2 regions of the Gordonia sp. NPDC003950 genome follow, and region 1 is predicted to be linked to the other one. Evidence: predicted binding sites of a transcription regulator. Region 1 holds the regulator's gene; the other holds the start of a gene.
What was found. The regulator LexA, encoded in region 1, represses DNA repair genes until DNA is damaged. The targets are predictions, from matches to a motif close to CGAACANNTGTTCG.

Region 2: the regulator LexA is predicted to act here: its motif matches at 3,687-3,700, upstream of ACWETB_RS03665 (SAV_6107 family HEPN domain-containing protein).

The regions. Positions count from the first base shown of each region.
Region 1 covers NZ_JBSGIT010000007.1:74,265-81,650, forward strand. Annotated here, with positions in the region: gene ACWETB_RS07880 (PTS fructose transporter subunit IIABC) at 1-118, opposite strand, end outside; gene ACWETB_RS07885 (1-phosphofructokinase family hexose kinase) at 188-1,153, opposite strand; gene ACWETB_RS07890 (DeoR/GlpR family DNA-binding transcription regulator) at 1,150-1,920, opposite strand; gene ptsP (phosphoenolpyruvate--protein phosphotransferase) at 2,175-3,848, shown strand; gene lexA (transcriptional repressor LexA) at 3,888-4,628, opposite strand; gene ACWETB_RS07905 (LysM peptidoglycan-binding domain-containing protein) at 5,229-5,534, shown strand; gene nrdR (transcriptional regulator NrdR) at 5,559-6,065, shown strand; gene hrpA (ATP-dependent RNA helicase HrpA) at 6,039-7,386, opposite strand, start outside.
Region 2 covers NZ_JBSGIT010000003.1:125,922-133,307, forward strand. Annotated here, with positions in the region: gene ACWETB_RS03645 (methylenetetrahydrofolate reductase) at 1-214, shown strand, start outside; gene ACWETB_RS03650 (LppM family (lipo)protein) at 272-1,216, opposite strand; gene ACWETB_RS03655 (phytoene desaturase family protein) at 1,284-2,903, opposite strand; gene ACWETB_RS03660 (GNAT family N-acetyltransferase) at 2,937-3,608, opposite strand; gene ACWETB_RS03665 (SAV_6107 family HEPN domain-containing protein) at 3,877-4,338, shown strand; gene ACWETB_RS03670 (DUF3040 domain-containing protein) at 4,504-4,911, shown strand; gene mraZ (division/cell wall cluster transcriptional repressor MraZ) at 5,503-5,943, shown strand; gene rsmH (16S rRNA (cytosine(1402)-N(4))-methyltransferase RsmH) at 6,228-7,169, shown strand; gene ACWETB_RS03685 (hypothetical protein) at 7,166-7,386, shown strand, end outside.

The DNA of each region.
Region 1 (7,386 bases):
CGCTCGTGCGTCCGGCGGCGGCGAGGTTCTCGGCGAGGTAGTTGATCACCGCCGATGGGTCGTCGCCCGCGTCGACGTCGAGGTTCACCGTCGAGGCGGTGATGATCTGCTCGGACATGAGTCTTCCTTTACTGCTGGGTGTTTCGGGAGTATCGGGTGTGGGTGGGGGAGTTCGGGGATGTCGGGGTCATGTGGCGGGGGCGGCTCCGGCGAGGTCGGTGATCGCGACATGATCGGGGTCGAGCTGATCGGGCCGGGGTGGCTGGGTGCCGGCCAGGCCGGCGGCGGCCGCCCCGTAGGCGACGGCACTGCGCAGCCGTTCGGGTTCGTCGGCGCCGCGCGCCTCGGCGATGAGGTAGCCGGCCAGCGAGGAATCGCCGGCGCCGACGGTGCTTCGCGGGACGATCGGGGGAGGCGTGGCGAACCAGCTGCCCGATGTGGTGGTCAGCACGGCGCCCGCGGCACCCAGGGTCGTCAACACCGCGCCGCCGGTGTGCCCGGCGAGTTCGGCCGAGGCCGCGATGATCGGGTCCAGGTCGCCGGCGGCGGCGGCCCGCCGCAGCACCGTCGGGTCGGCGCCGCAGACCTCGGCGAGTTCGGTCTCGTTGGGCTTGATCAGGTCGACGTGGCCGGTGACCGCGGCGCGCAGTGGCTCCCCGGAGGTGTCGATGGCGACCCGGCAGCCACGCGCGATGAGCTGATCGGCCAGCTCCCGATACCAGGAGTCCTCGACTCCGGGGGGAAGCGATCCGCACAACGCCACCCAGGTGGCGCCGGCGGCGCGCGCCAGCACCAGATCGGTCAGGGCGGCGCGGCGGCGATCGTCGAGCGGTTGGCCGGAGGCGTTGATCTTGGTGGTGGTGCCGTCGGCCTCGGCGATGGTGATGTTGGAGCGGACCTCACCGTCGACCGCGACGGTCTCGTGGCGCAGACCGACGGCGTCGAGTGCGCTCAGCAGTGGGTCGCCGGCGCGGGCGGGCAGAACGGCGATGGTGTCGATGCCCGCCTCGGCGACGACGCGCGAGACGTTGACGCCCTTGCCGCCCGGTTCGGCGCGCACGGCCACCGCGCGCTGCACCTCACCGCGCTCGAGCGGCGCGGCGATCTCCAGCGTGCGATCCAGGCTGGGATTGGCTGTGATGGTGAGGATCATGCGATCACGACCTCGATGCCGCGGGCCGAGAGGGCAGCGGCGTAGGAGGGATCGACACCGGCGTCGGTGATGAGGATGTCGACATCATCGAGCGAGGCGAAGGACGAGAAGTCCTCGCGGTTCATCTTGGACGAGTCCGCCAGGACGACGACGCGTTGGGCGGAGGTCACCAGTGCCGCCTTGACTGCCGCCTCCTCGGGGTCGGGTGTCGACAATCCCAGGCCCTCGCTGATGCCGTTGGTCCCGATGAACGCCACGGAGGTGCGGAAGGTGGCAAGGCGGGCCACGGTCTCGGCGCCCACCGCGGCCTGGGTGAGGCCGCGTACCCGACCGCCGACGAGATACAGGGTGGCGTTGGGCTGATCCGCCACTACCGTCGCGATCGGGAGGCTGCTGGTGACGATGTGCAGGCGGCGATCGGTCGGTAGCGCGACGGCCGTCTGGTAGGTGGTCGTCCCGGCGTCGAAGGACACCGACCCGCCGTCGGCCGGCAGAAAGGCGAGTGCGGCCCGCCCGATGGCCGCCTTCTGGATGGTGTGGCTGGTCTCGCGTTCGGCGATGTCCTGCTCGCCGATGAGCTGAACCAGTTCGGGTCGGACCGCGCCGCCATGGACGCGTTGCAGGTGTCCGGAGCGCTCGAGGGTCGCCAGGTCGCGGCGCACTGTCTCGCTGGTGACATCGAATCGCTCGGCGAGCGAGCTAACCGATGCGCGGCCATGCGAACGAACCAGTTCGGCAATCGCCTGCTGTCTTTCTTCGGCGTACACATTGCTCCGATCGGAGAGGACGGGTGACGGCATGTCTGCGTCCATGTGGGTTTGAGTGGAAGTCGGTGTTGCTATGTCTTTGTTTACGCCTGTTTGTGTTGACAAGTCAAGGATTTCTTGTAACTTCAATCACAAGAGATGTGTGGCGGGCAGATTCTTCACAGATCGGGCCGCCGAGAGAGCGATCTCGAGACAGCACGGACCACAGATCGGCCGACGACGGCTGATACGAACCTCGAACGAAGGGCAACGCAGTGGAACATCAGCAGGGTCAGGAACTGCGTGGGACTCCCGTGGTCGGCGGGAAGGCCTACGGGCCGGTGGTTCGCCCCGGCGAGCGGATCGCCCCGGTGCACGACACCGTGACGATCCCCGAGGACGCGCGGGAGGCGGAGTTGTCCCGCTTCGTCGACGCGGCCGGGCTGGTGGCCGCCCGACTGCGCGAACGTGCCTCACATGCCTCCGGTGCGGCCGCGGAGGTTCTCATCGCGACCGCGGGCCTCGCCGAGGACCGCGGGTGGATCGGCGCGGCAGGCAAGCTGATCTCCTCCGGGTCGTCGGCGGCGTCGGCCGCGACCGCGGCGACCGAGCAGTTCGCCGCGCTGTTCACCAAACTCGGTGGTCTGATGGCCGAGCGCGTCACCGATCTCAACGATGTCCGTGATCGTGTCGTGGCCGAGTTGCTCGGACAACCCGAACCAGGTGTGCCGGTGCCCGCCGAGCCCTCGGTGCTGTTCGCCGCCGATCTGGCACCGGCCGACACCGCCGGACTCGACCCCAAACTGGTCACCGCGCTGGTCACCCGGCTCGGCGGTCCGACCAGTCACACCGCGATCATCGCCCGGCAGTTGGGCATTCCGTGCATCGTCGCGGTCGCCGATCTCGACGAGGTGACCGCCGGAACCCTGGTGCTCGTCGACGGCACCGCGGGAACCGTTGTGGTGGAACCGGATCCGGATCAGGCACGGGTGGCCGTCGATGAGAGCCGACGCGAGGCGGAACTCGTGGCGGGCTGGTCGGGGCCGGGGTGCACCGCCGACGGTCACGCGGTGGACATCCTGGCCAACGTGGCCGACGGCGTCTCCGCGCGCGCCGCCACCGCGTATCCGGTCGAGGGAGTGGGCCTGTTCCGCACCGAGCTGGCCTTCCTCGACAGCGCCGAGGCGCCCACGGTGGCGGAGCAGACCGAGCTCTACCGCGAGGTGCTGGAGGCGTTCGCGGGCCAGAAGGTCGTCGTGCGGACGCTCGACGCGGGTTCGGACAAGCCGTTGAAATTCGTCGACCACGGCACCGAGGCCAACCCGGCCCTGGGGGTCCGGGGTAATCGGATCACCGCTCGACACCCGGAGATCAGGGCCGGGCAACTCAACGCGATCGCGGCGGCGGCCCGCGAGACCGGAAGTACTCCGTGGGTGATGGCGCCGATGATCGCCTCGGCCGAGGAGGCCGCGGAGTTTGCCGCCGCGGTGCGCGGGCGCGGCTTGGTGGCCGGCGTGATGGTCGAGATCCCGTCCGCCGCGATACTCGCGTCGTCGATCCTCGCCGAGGTCGACTTCGTGTCGATCGGTACCAACGACCTGACGCAGTACACGATGGCGGCCGACCGGATGTCGGCCGATCTGGCCGAACTCACCGATCCGTGGCAGCCCGCGGTGCTCGCACTCATCTCGATGGTGGCCGAGGCCGGAAAGCGGATGGACAAACCGGTCGGCGTCTGCGGTGAGGCCGCCGCCGATCCGCTGCTGGCCTGCGTACTCGTCGGACTCGGCGTCACCTCGTTGTCGAGTGCGCCGGCGGCGTCGGCAGCGGTCGGCGCCAAACTCGGTGGCGCCACCCTCGATGCGTGCCGCGCCGCAGCGAGTGCAGCCTTGGCGACTTCCTCACCCGCGGCCGCACGTGCCGCCGCCACCGCGGCGCTCGCCGGCTGAACCTCGGCGAGCGCCGCATCGGGCGGGCCCGGGGCCCGATCAGATCCGGCGCATCACCGTGACGACCTTGCCCAGGATGGCGGCGTCGTCGCCGGGAATCGGTTCGAAATGCTCATTGTGCGGCATCAGCCACACATGACCGTCCTTGCGCTTGAAGGTCTTCACGGTGGCCTCGCCGTCGATCATCGCGGCGACGATGTCACCGTTGTCGGCCACGTTCTGCTGGCGCACGACGACCCAGTCGCCGTCGCAGATCGCGGCGTCGATCATCGACTCGCCGACCACCTTCAGCAGGAACAGTGATCCCTCGCCGACGAGTTCACGCGGCAGCGGGAAGACGTCCTCGACGGCCTCCTCGGCGAGGATCGGTCCACCGGCCGCGATGCGTCCGAGAACCGGGACGAAGGTGGGGGCGGGCAGATTCGACGCGACCGCGGTGTCGTCCGGTGGGGTGTGCTCGCCGTCCTGCACGTTGACCGCACGCGGGCGGTTGTGGTCGCGCTTGAGCAGTCCCTTGCGTTCCAGTGTCCGCAGCTGATGGGCGACCGACGACGTCGAGGCCAGCCCGACGGCGTCGCCGATCTCGCGGATGCTCGGCGGATAGCCGCGCTCGCGCACCGACTTGCGGATGACATCGAGCACGCCCCGCTGACGCGGCGTGAGCGAGGCCTCCGCGGTCGCCGCGTCGAACGGGACCTCCGGCTCGTCGGCGGCGGCCGGTCCGCGGCCGCGCTTGGTCGACGACGTCGACGTCGTCGAACGTCGGTTCTTCTCACTCATCGGGTGTTCGATCCTTTCGGTCGGAAACTCTGTCGTGGTCGGACGGTGTTGTCGGTTGTCCGGTGCGGTCGGTTGTCCGGTGTTGTCGGTTGTCCGGTGTTGTCGGTTGTCCCGTGCGGTCGGTTGTCCGGGGTGCGGCCGGGGCTGTCCGCGGGTCTGCGCTGCTGGTCAACGGCCAGATTAGTCCAGGTCACCGACAACTTCAAACACTTGTTCGACGTGTTGCGAGAAATTGTCGGAGGTGCGTGATAGAACTTCGAACATCAGTTCCTCGAACGAGTGATCGAGAAGTGATCGAGATCGGAGACTCTCATGCAGAACGCCTTGGTTCGCAATGAAACCGCAGGTCAGGCGCGTCGGGCGACGGTTCGGCGCTCCCCGTCCGGTGCCCGTTTGGGTGCCTTTCCCGACGCCCGGTGTGCGGTGCGAGACGATGTCACGGCCCGGCGCGGCGCGATCGTGCACGCAGGACGGCCGGCTCGCCGCGCCACCCCGGTGGCGCGGCACCGGCACCTCCACCGCCCCGCCGACAATCGTCCGGTCGATCGGCCTCGGGTCGCGATCCCCAGGCGCCCGGCCGGGACGCCGTGCGCCGGGCCCGTGTCGCAGTCCCGTCGGGCGGGCCGTCGCGGTGCCGCGGTGGCCCTGCTGACCGGGGTGGCGCTGGCGATGCTGGTGTGGTTGATCGGTGTCGCCGGCAGCGATTACCAGGAATCCACCGCCCCAACGCCGGTGGCCACGCAGGTGGTGCACGTCCGGGCGGGGGAGTCGCTGAACTCCGTCGCCGCGCGCGTGGCACCCGAGATGCCGCGGCAGGCGGTCATCGACCAGATCGTCGAGCTCAACGACATGGGTGGCAGCGCCCTGCATGTCGGTCAGGCGCTGCTGACGCCCGCATATCGCTGAGCGGTGAGGCGCTATTCTCGATGCATGCGCTGCCCGTTCTGCAGGAATGATGACACCAAGGTCATCGACTCCCGAGTCGCCGACGAGGGACAGGCGATCCGTCGTCGCCGTTCGTGCAGCGCCTGTGGCCGACGATTCTCCACCGTGGAGACCGCCGTGCTGGCGGTGGTCAAGCGCAACGGCGTCACCGAACCGTTCAGTCGGGAGAAGGTGATGCGCGGGGTGCGCCGCGCGTGCCAGGGACGGCACGTCCACGAGGACGATCTGGCCCAGTTGGCGCAGCAGGTCGAAGAGACGGTGCGCGCCTCGGGCGTTGCGGAGATCCCCAGCAACGAGGTCGGTCTCGCCATTCTCAAACCGTTGCGCGACCTCGACGAGGTCGCCTATCTGCGGTTCGCGTCGGTGTACCGGTCGTTCGATTCCCTCGAGGACTTCCAACGCGAGATCGACGATTTGCAGGGCAACCTCACGCGGCGCAACGGCACGGATACATCCGACGCCCTCTCAGCCGAGTCGATCCAGGGTTCGTAACGCGCGCTTCTCCGAGATCGGATATCGGGTGCCCAGCCGCTGGGCGAACAGACCCACCCGCAGTTCCTCGACCATCCAATGCGCCTGCTCGTTGACGAGATCGCGACGGGCCTCGGGTACCTCGGCGAGTCGCTGATTCCACCGCCCCGTGACCCTGTCGAGCGCGCTCATGGCCGCCCGGTCCCGGTCCGCCGATCCCGGAAGGTGTTCCAGCCGCTCGCGTGCGGCCGCCAGATATCTCGGGAGGTCGGCCAGGTGCTCACGGGGAGTGGCCAGGACGAAGCCGTCGAAGATCAGGTTGGCCAGTTGCTCGGCGACGTCATCGGCGGCGACATGACCGGAATGCTCATCGATTGCCTGACGCAGCGGCGCAACCATCCGGAGTGCGTTGACGGCCGAGGCGAGATACTCCGGTGCGGCCGTACGCACGCGCGGACCGAGTGCGGCGGCCAGCGCACCGAACTGCTGCGGTGACCGCACCCGGGCCGCCGCGTCGACGTCGACGAGATCCCGGATGGCCCGCCTGGTGCAGTCGGCGAAGAACTCGCTCGCATCCCGGTAGGGGTTCTGGCTCAACGCGAGTCGCCCCGCAGGGTCGAGGCCCGACGATGCCTTCGACGAGAGTCCGGTGATGGTGTGGTCGAGCAGCGCGATGACACCGGCGACCCGCATCCGGTTGGCCTCGTCCTCGGTGGCGGCGGTGGCCCGCGCGACGCCCACGGATCGGCCCGGCTCGCCGACGGCACGCAACGTGGGATGGCGGGTGATGCGTTGGCCCGCGACGTCGGCGGTCTCCGTGACGGCGAGGGTGCCGATTCCGTCGGCGGTCCAGGTGGTGTGCACGTCGGCCGGTGGTGTCGGGCGACGATCCGAGACATCGGCGGCGAGGTCTGCGAAGGATTTGCTGCGCCTGCGGATCTCGCCGGCCTCGTCGACGACGGCGAAGGTGATCCGCAGGTGGGCGGGCAGCCGATCGACGGCGAAGTCCGCCGGTGTCACGGTGTGCCGGGTGATCGTCGACAACTCGCGGGCCAGCCCACGGACCAATGGTTCGGAGCGAGGCGTCAGCCGGGACAGGGCCAGGTCGGCGAAGCGCTGTGCCGGGGCCATCGTCTTGCGAAGCTGTTTGGGCAGGGTCTTGACGAGTTCGGTGGCCAGTTCCGATCGCATTCCCGGTACCAGCCAATCGAATCCGGCGTTGCGGACGTGGGGGAGCAGGGCCTGCGGAATGACGACGGTGACCCCGTCGTCGGGTGCGCCCGGCTCGAATCGGTAGCGCAGTTCCAGGCGGGTGTCGCCCTGCTGCCATGCCCCCGGATAG
Region 2 (7,386 bases), on a different contig from region 1:
TTTCGCCGCGGCCGCCGGCGACGGTCCCGAGGAGGACCGCGCCGCGGTGCGTCAGGTGGGTATCGATTTCGCCACCGAGACCGCGCAGCGGCTGATCGCCGAGGGCGTCGTGTGCCTGCACTTCTGCAGTCTCAACTTCGCCAAGGCCACCTGTGAGGTTCTCGAACGGCTCGGCGTCGACACCCGCGAGGCGTTGCCGAGCGCCGTCGGCTGATCGCGATCACCTGTTCGGCGGGTCGGCTGCCTTGACCATCGACACCGGCAGCAGCGACTACGTGTTCTCCGAGCGGGGTACCTCGTGGCGGCCCGCCGTCGGCGTCGATCCGACCGCGGCCGCATCCCGCGCGGGTTCGTCGCCGCGGGGACCCGACGGCCCGGGGGAAGCGGGATCGGCGCTCGTGTTCTTGTTTGTCGATCGCTTGCCGGCCTTCGAGGTCTTCGCCGTCTCGGCGGGCCGGCCAGGGCGCGGGCTGCGATCACGGGAGACGTAGGCCAGCCGGGCGACCACCAGGACCACCGCGAGGCAGATCAGCACCATCAGGATCGTCCACCCGCCGAACGCCGCGGTGGCCGGATCGGCATAGGTCGCCTCGGCGGTGAAGTCGGAGGGTTTTCCCGGTTCGGGTGTCCACGAAACCGAGGTGTCGCTGCTCTGGTCGCCGTTGGTCGCGGTCACCGGTCCCGCGAAGGACATGGTGAGTTTCACGTAGTCGCGGTTGGCCACCAGGCCGGTGAGGTCGGCGGTGCCGCGGAACCGCACCACGTCGCCGCTACGTTTGGCACTGAGCTCCATCGTCATCGGCGTGTCGCCGAAGCTGTCGGCCACGATGTCGCCGAGTTGGCTGAGTTGTCCGGCGGTGAGATTGCTGAACGTGGCCCGGCTACCGACCCGGGTCGCGGTGTCGTCCCCCTCCGTGGTGCCACCGCCCGGTTGCGCCGAGGCGCTGGTCGACGGTGTTTCGCGGTAGTCGGTGATCGCGATGTCGCGGCGCATCGATTCGGGGATGTCGAACTGCGGTGCGCCGCGCGGATTGTCCGGGCTCGTCGCGACGATCACGCTGCCCGCGAAGCGATCGCCGACCGTCGTCGAGCGTTCCAGACATCCCGACATCAGTGGTGCGGCCAGCATGAGCAGCACCGCGAGCAGGAAGGCGGGGCCGGGATGGTTGCGGGGACGCGGCATCGGTCGTGGAGTCGGCGGGCGCACGGTGCTCATCGTGCCAGAGACCCGTCGCCGTGGGGTGGGCGACACGTCGTGGCGTCCCGGCAGCCGACGCGGCGCGTCAGCGACGGCGACGACGGGTCTGGGAGATCGCGGCGAGTCCGGCGATGCGGCCGCTGGCACCGGTGACGCCGCCGCCGGGATGGGTCGATGCGCCGGCGAGCAACACTCCGTCGGCGCCGGGCACCGTGTGGCCGGAGAGGTCCGGATGCGGCCGGAACATGAACATCTGGTCGATCGACATCTCGACGTGCATGATGTTGCCGCCGACGAGACCCAACTCGGACTCGAGGAACTCCGGGGTCTGTCCGAAGCGGTGCTCGACGCTGTCGGTGATGCCGGGGGCGTGACGTTCGAGTTCGGCGATGATTGCGTCGGTGGCGATGTGTTCGGCGGCCGACCACGAGGTTCCGTCGGCGAGCCGGCGCGGATGCCACTGCGCCCACAGGGTGATCAGATGCCGGTCGGCCGGGGCGAGGGAGGGATCGATCGCCGAGTAGCTCATCGCCACACAGGCCGGTCGCGCCGGGAGTTCTCCGATGGCGGCCGCGGCCTCGGCGCGTCGCAGGTGCGCGCGGTCCGACACCAGCAGTCCGAGCCCGGAGTGCACGCCATGGGCGGGCAGGTCGCCGGGCAGTTCCCGGTAGGTGGGCAGATCGCGAGTGCCCAGCCGCACCGCCATGCCGATCCCGGTGCCGACGACGATCTGCGAACGCCATCGGGCGAGGAGATCGGCGTCGAATCCGCCGGCCAGCAGCAACTCGAGGGTGGTCATGATGTGGCAGGCACTGATGACGGCTCGGCCGCAATGACCCTCACCGTCGGCGGTCCTTACCCGCCAGTGGTCGCCGCATCGGCCGATCTCGATGGCGGTGGATGCCGTGCGCACCTCACCGCCGTCGGAATCGATGCGGCGTAACAACGCCTCGGTGAGCGCGCCGCTGCCGCCGACCGCACGTCCGGGCGGTATCCGGTGCATGAGCGCGGCGAAACCGATCATCGGAGCGGTCGCCGGAGCGTTCATCGGCGGACCGGACTGCGCTCCGAACCAGGCCAGGGCCGCCTTGAGCTGTTCGGAGCGGAACCAGCGATCCAGCAGGGCATCACCGGAGGACATCAGCTCCTGGGTGAGCGAGAGCATCCGGCCCGAACGCGCGCCGATCGGCCCGCGACGCGCGGTGGTGGCGGTGGATCCGAGGGTGCCGAACGCCTGCGCGAACCGGCCGGGGGTGGCCGGTTGGTAGAACGACCGCATGAGTGCCTCGGCGCGCGGGGTCCAGGTGGCCACGAAGTCGCGATAGGCCGCGGCGTCCTCGGGGCCGCATGCGCGTTCGATGGAAGCGCACGTCGCGTCGAGGTCGGTGCGGAACACGATCGGGCCGGCGGTGTCGGTGGCCGGGCAGAACGCCCACGGATCGCAGTCGAGGTAGGTCAGTCCCGTCTCGCTCAGGGACAGCTCGTCGGGCACCGGGGAATGCCGGATCATCAGGTGCGCCGACGAGCCGCGGTCGACCCGATATCCGGGGAAGCGTTCGACGGTCGACACGGCTCCGCCGGGCACGGTGTCGCGTTCCAGAACGCGCACCGACCGTCCGGCCCGGCCCAGGTAGGCGGCGGCGACCAGGCCGTTGTGACCACCGCCCACCACGACGGCGTCGGTGGTGTGATGACCGGAGATCATCGGGAGATCGTCGGTGGCAGGTGATGCGACCGGTCACGGGCAGGCATGGCGACCTGCCGATGTCGTTGGGGGATCGACCAGGGGCAGTCCGCGGCCGAGAAACGCGAAGGGACGCGGATCGCCGGTGAAGGTGAAGTTGCGCAGCACGTCGCAGAATCCCATCCGGCGATAGAGCGACCACGCGCGGTTGCCTTCGTCGGGTATCTCGGGCGTCGAGAGCAGCACGTGCCGTTCGGGGCGGTCGGCCAGGAGCTGACACAGCAACCACTGCCCGATCCCGTGTCCCTGGGCGGTCGGGTGGACATGCAGTTCGGTCAGTTCGAAGTAGCTGTCGGTGAGTTCGTCGATGATGTGCGGATCGCGTCCGGACACCCGCAGACCGGCCCGTAACTGCTGATTCCACCATTGGTCCCGGGCGCCGCGGTATCCGTAGGCGACGCCGACGAGGACCTCGTCGGCGTCCGGTGAGATCGGCGATCCGATGCGGCGCCGGGCGACGTCCATCGACCTGACCATCGAGGGGGACGGTCGCTGCAGTGCGCCGAACGCGGTCCAACCGGTACGTGCGATGTGTTCGCGCCAGAGTCCGGCCCGATGTAGCTCGGTGCCGCGCGGATAGTTCATCGCCGTGACGTAGATGTCGAGCGCGGGCTCGAGCCAGACAGCGGAATCCTGTCCGTGCAGCCTGACGAGCCGGATCGTCACGAGAAGCCTCTCTGGTCGGATTGTCGGTGGCATCGGGCATCTTGATCTCTGGAGCGGATCTAGCTATATTGAATATGTCGAACGGGTGTTCGATGAATGTGCCTCCGCAAGCTGTTCGCCGATGCCCCGACGACAACACGATCCGGTGGTGGACGAGGGAAGCGTCTGCCACCGGGCCGTGTTGAACGGTACGCGAACACACGCTGCCGACCGCGCAGGTGCGGTCGAGCACAGAGCGGTGGGGCACAACGGCAGGAAGGGGATCACGATGGCACGTCGCGCACAGTCCGCAACGGCGGTGAACCCGATCGTGGTGGGTCGGGCACGTGACCTGCTGTCGCGCGCCGATCTGCTCCTCGACAACGCCATCGCGGTCACCGATGACGCCGAACGCTTCCGCCAGCTCTACCTCGCCGCCCTGCGTGCCGCCGGAGCGGCGATCGCGATCGGGGAGTCCTCACGCCGATCCACCCGCGGACTCCCGACGAACGCCTGGAGCAGGCTCGCGATCGTGATGCCGGAACTGGATTTCTACGCCGACTTTTTCGCCGCCCGATCCTCTCTTCGGATGAATATCGAAGCCGGGATCGAGCGCACGGTGAATGCGGACGTCGGCGCCGAAACCCATCGACGGGTGCTGGAGTTTCTCGACGCCGTCGAGACGCTGGTCATGGCCTATGAACGAGGTGGTCGACCCTCTGCCGAGCCGTCCCTGGCCCATCCGGCCTGAGCGGATCGGTCGATCGATGGGGTCGGAAGACATGAATTCGATCCAACGGGGGCGGTTATGGTGGTCGCCGCCCGAATCACCTCGTATCATGAAAGAAACGCCGCGAGACACGTCATCGTCGAAGATCGCGGCAACGCACTCGTCGGTAACAGGTAAGGAGGGTCGGTGCCACTCTCAGAGCACGAGCAGCGGATGCTCGAAGAGATCGAAAGCGCTCTGTACGCGGAGGACCCGAAGTTCGCGTCCAGCGTCACACGTCGCCGTCTCGGACGGTCGTCAGGTCGTCGTCGCATTCAAGCGGCGGTCGTTTTCGTCCTCGGACTGGTTCTGCTGGTGCTGGGACCGATCACCGGTCTCACGGTTGGTGGGTTCCCGATCCTGTCCCTCGTCGGATTCCTGGTGATGTTCGGCGCCGCACTCCTGGCGTTGTGGGGTGGCGGCAAGCCGGGCACATCGTCCGGCGGATCGAACGACTCGGCCGGCGGCCGCGGTGGCAAACAATCCGCGCCCAAGCGCAAGTTCACCGCGCGCATGGAGGACCGGTTCAACCGCCGCTTCGAGCACGGCGAGTGACGCCCTGACCTGATTCCGGACCCCTGCGGTCCACAGCTGTATCCGTCGACGGCGGCGCACATCTTGTGCGCCGCCGTCGTCGTGTGACTCGTCGTATGTACTCAAGCCCGGTGTGCTCACCCTGCCGGCCGGACGGACCCGTTGATTCCCGCCCGATGGCCCGCGGTTGCTCACCGGCCGTCTCCGTCGCGTCGGTCCTCCCCGAAACCACGCGCATCCCACCGGCGCTCACGTAAATCACCGGGTTTCCACCCGCGTCCCCACCGCGCTCCACTCGCGTCCCCACCGCGCCCCACCCGGTGCCCCACTGTGCCCCACCGGACTCCCCACCACGCCCCACTGGGCGCCCGATCGCGCCTCAGTAGGTACTTTTCGTACCTCCATTCACACGATTCGGGTGCCGGGGACCGGCGCGGACGCCGCGCCGCGCCGTGTGTCGCGTTCTGAAAATGGCTTTTGACCTGCGGATATATCGAAGAGTGGGGCGGTGGTGGGGACGGGGGGGTGGAAAGTGGTGGAAAGTGGGGTACTGTGGGCGTCACTGGGTGAGGCGAACCGGAGAGTCGGACCCAGTGGGCGGGAGGTGCCGACGTGTCCGTGCGATTTGTCGGTACCTACACGCCCAAATTGGATGACAAGGGGCGACTCACGTTGCCCGCGAAGTTTCGCGACGCATTGGCAGGAGGGGTGATGGTCACACGAGGCCAGGACCACAGCCTGTCGGTGTATCGAGCCGAAGAGTTCGATGCGATCGCGGAGAGGACGATGGAGGCGTCGCGTAACGATCCCGAAGCGCGCGCATTCCAGCGGTACTTCTTCGCCAGCACCGACGAGCAACGCCCCGACGGCCAGGGCCGGATCACCCTGGCGGCCGAGCATCGGCAGTACGCGGGACTGTCCAAGGAATGCGTGGTGATCGGCAGTTTCGATCATCTGGAGATCTGGGACGCGCAGGCATGGCGTGACTACCAGAACCAACACGAGGAGAACTTCTCGGCGGCGAACTCCTCATCGCTGAGCGCGGTGCTGTAGCCGAGAACATGGGTGCCGGACAGATGCACCGGGCTTCGGATGGTTCGAGGCCTCGTCCCGGTCCGACCCTGGCGTACTTCCCCAACGCCAGGTGCGCGACCGGGACGAGACCCCGCACCATCGGTGGCCGCCGTAGCCGAGGAAACGATTCCGACCACATCGCCCTGCGCGGGTGGCGTGGCCGGCGCACGCGAAGGGGCACGACGGTGACATCGCAGGATGACGACGAGAGCGGCGCAACCGCCACGAATCGTCGCTCCGGCGAGCATGGTCACATCCCGGTGATGGCTCGGCGCATCATCGAACTGACGGCGCCGGCGCTCTCCGATGCCACTGTGGCACAACCGATCTTCGTCGATGCCACGCTCGGCGCCGGAGGTCACAGCGAACTCGTTCTCACCGAATTTCCCGATACCCGGGTGATCGGCATCGATCGTGATTCCTCTGCGCTTGCCATCGCGGGCGATCGGCTGTCCGCATTCGGCGACCGGATCTCGTTGCACCAGGCCCGTTTCGACGAGATCCCCGCGGTCCTGTCCGCGGCGGGCGTCGACCGGATCGATGCCGCGTTGTTCGATCTCGGGGTGTCGTCGATGCAACTCGACCAGGCCGAACGGGGATTCGCCTACGCCATCGACGCCCCGCTGGACATGCGGATGACCCTCGCCGACGGGCCCACCGCCGCCGACGTCCTCAACACCTATTCACACGGCGAACTCGCCAGGGTCCTCTCGGAATACGGCGAGGAACGCTTCGCCGGAAAGATCGCCTCGGCGGTGCTGCGCGAACGTGAACGCGAACCGTTCACCACCAGCGGACGACTCGTCGAGTTGCTCTACGCCACCATCCCGGCAGCCACCCGGCGAACCGGTGGGCACCCGGCCAAACGCACCTTTCAGGCGTTGCGGATCGAGGTCAATCACGAACTCGACGCTCTGCGCCACGCACTGCCGGCGGCACTGGCGGCGCTCCGGGTCGGTGGACGCGTGGTGGTGATGAGTTATCAGTCGCTCGAGGACAAGATTGTCAAGCGGGAGTTCGCACTTCGCACCACGTCCACCTCACCGCGCGGACTCCCGGTCGAATTGCCCGGAACCGCACCACGTTTCCGGCTCGTCACGCGCGGAGCGGAACGCGCCGACGATGCGGAACTCGAGAGTAATCCGCGTTCGGCCCCGGTACGGGTTCGAGCGATCGAGCGAATCGCCGAGGAGGTGACGTCATGACCCTGATGGACGACGTCGACGTCGACGCAGTGCGCGAGAGGTCGTCCGGCAACTCACGGCGGCGCCGGAGCGGTGCGGACGCGGACCGTCCGACGCGGTCACGGGCCGCCCAACGCGCAATCGATCGCCACAGCAGACGACGCGCCGCCGACGACGCCGACGTGGCACGTGCGGCACGGCTGCAGGCCGCCGCGGGTGGCGTGGGGAATCGCCGAAT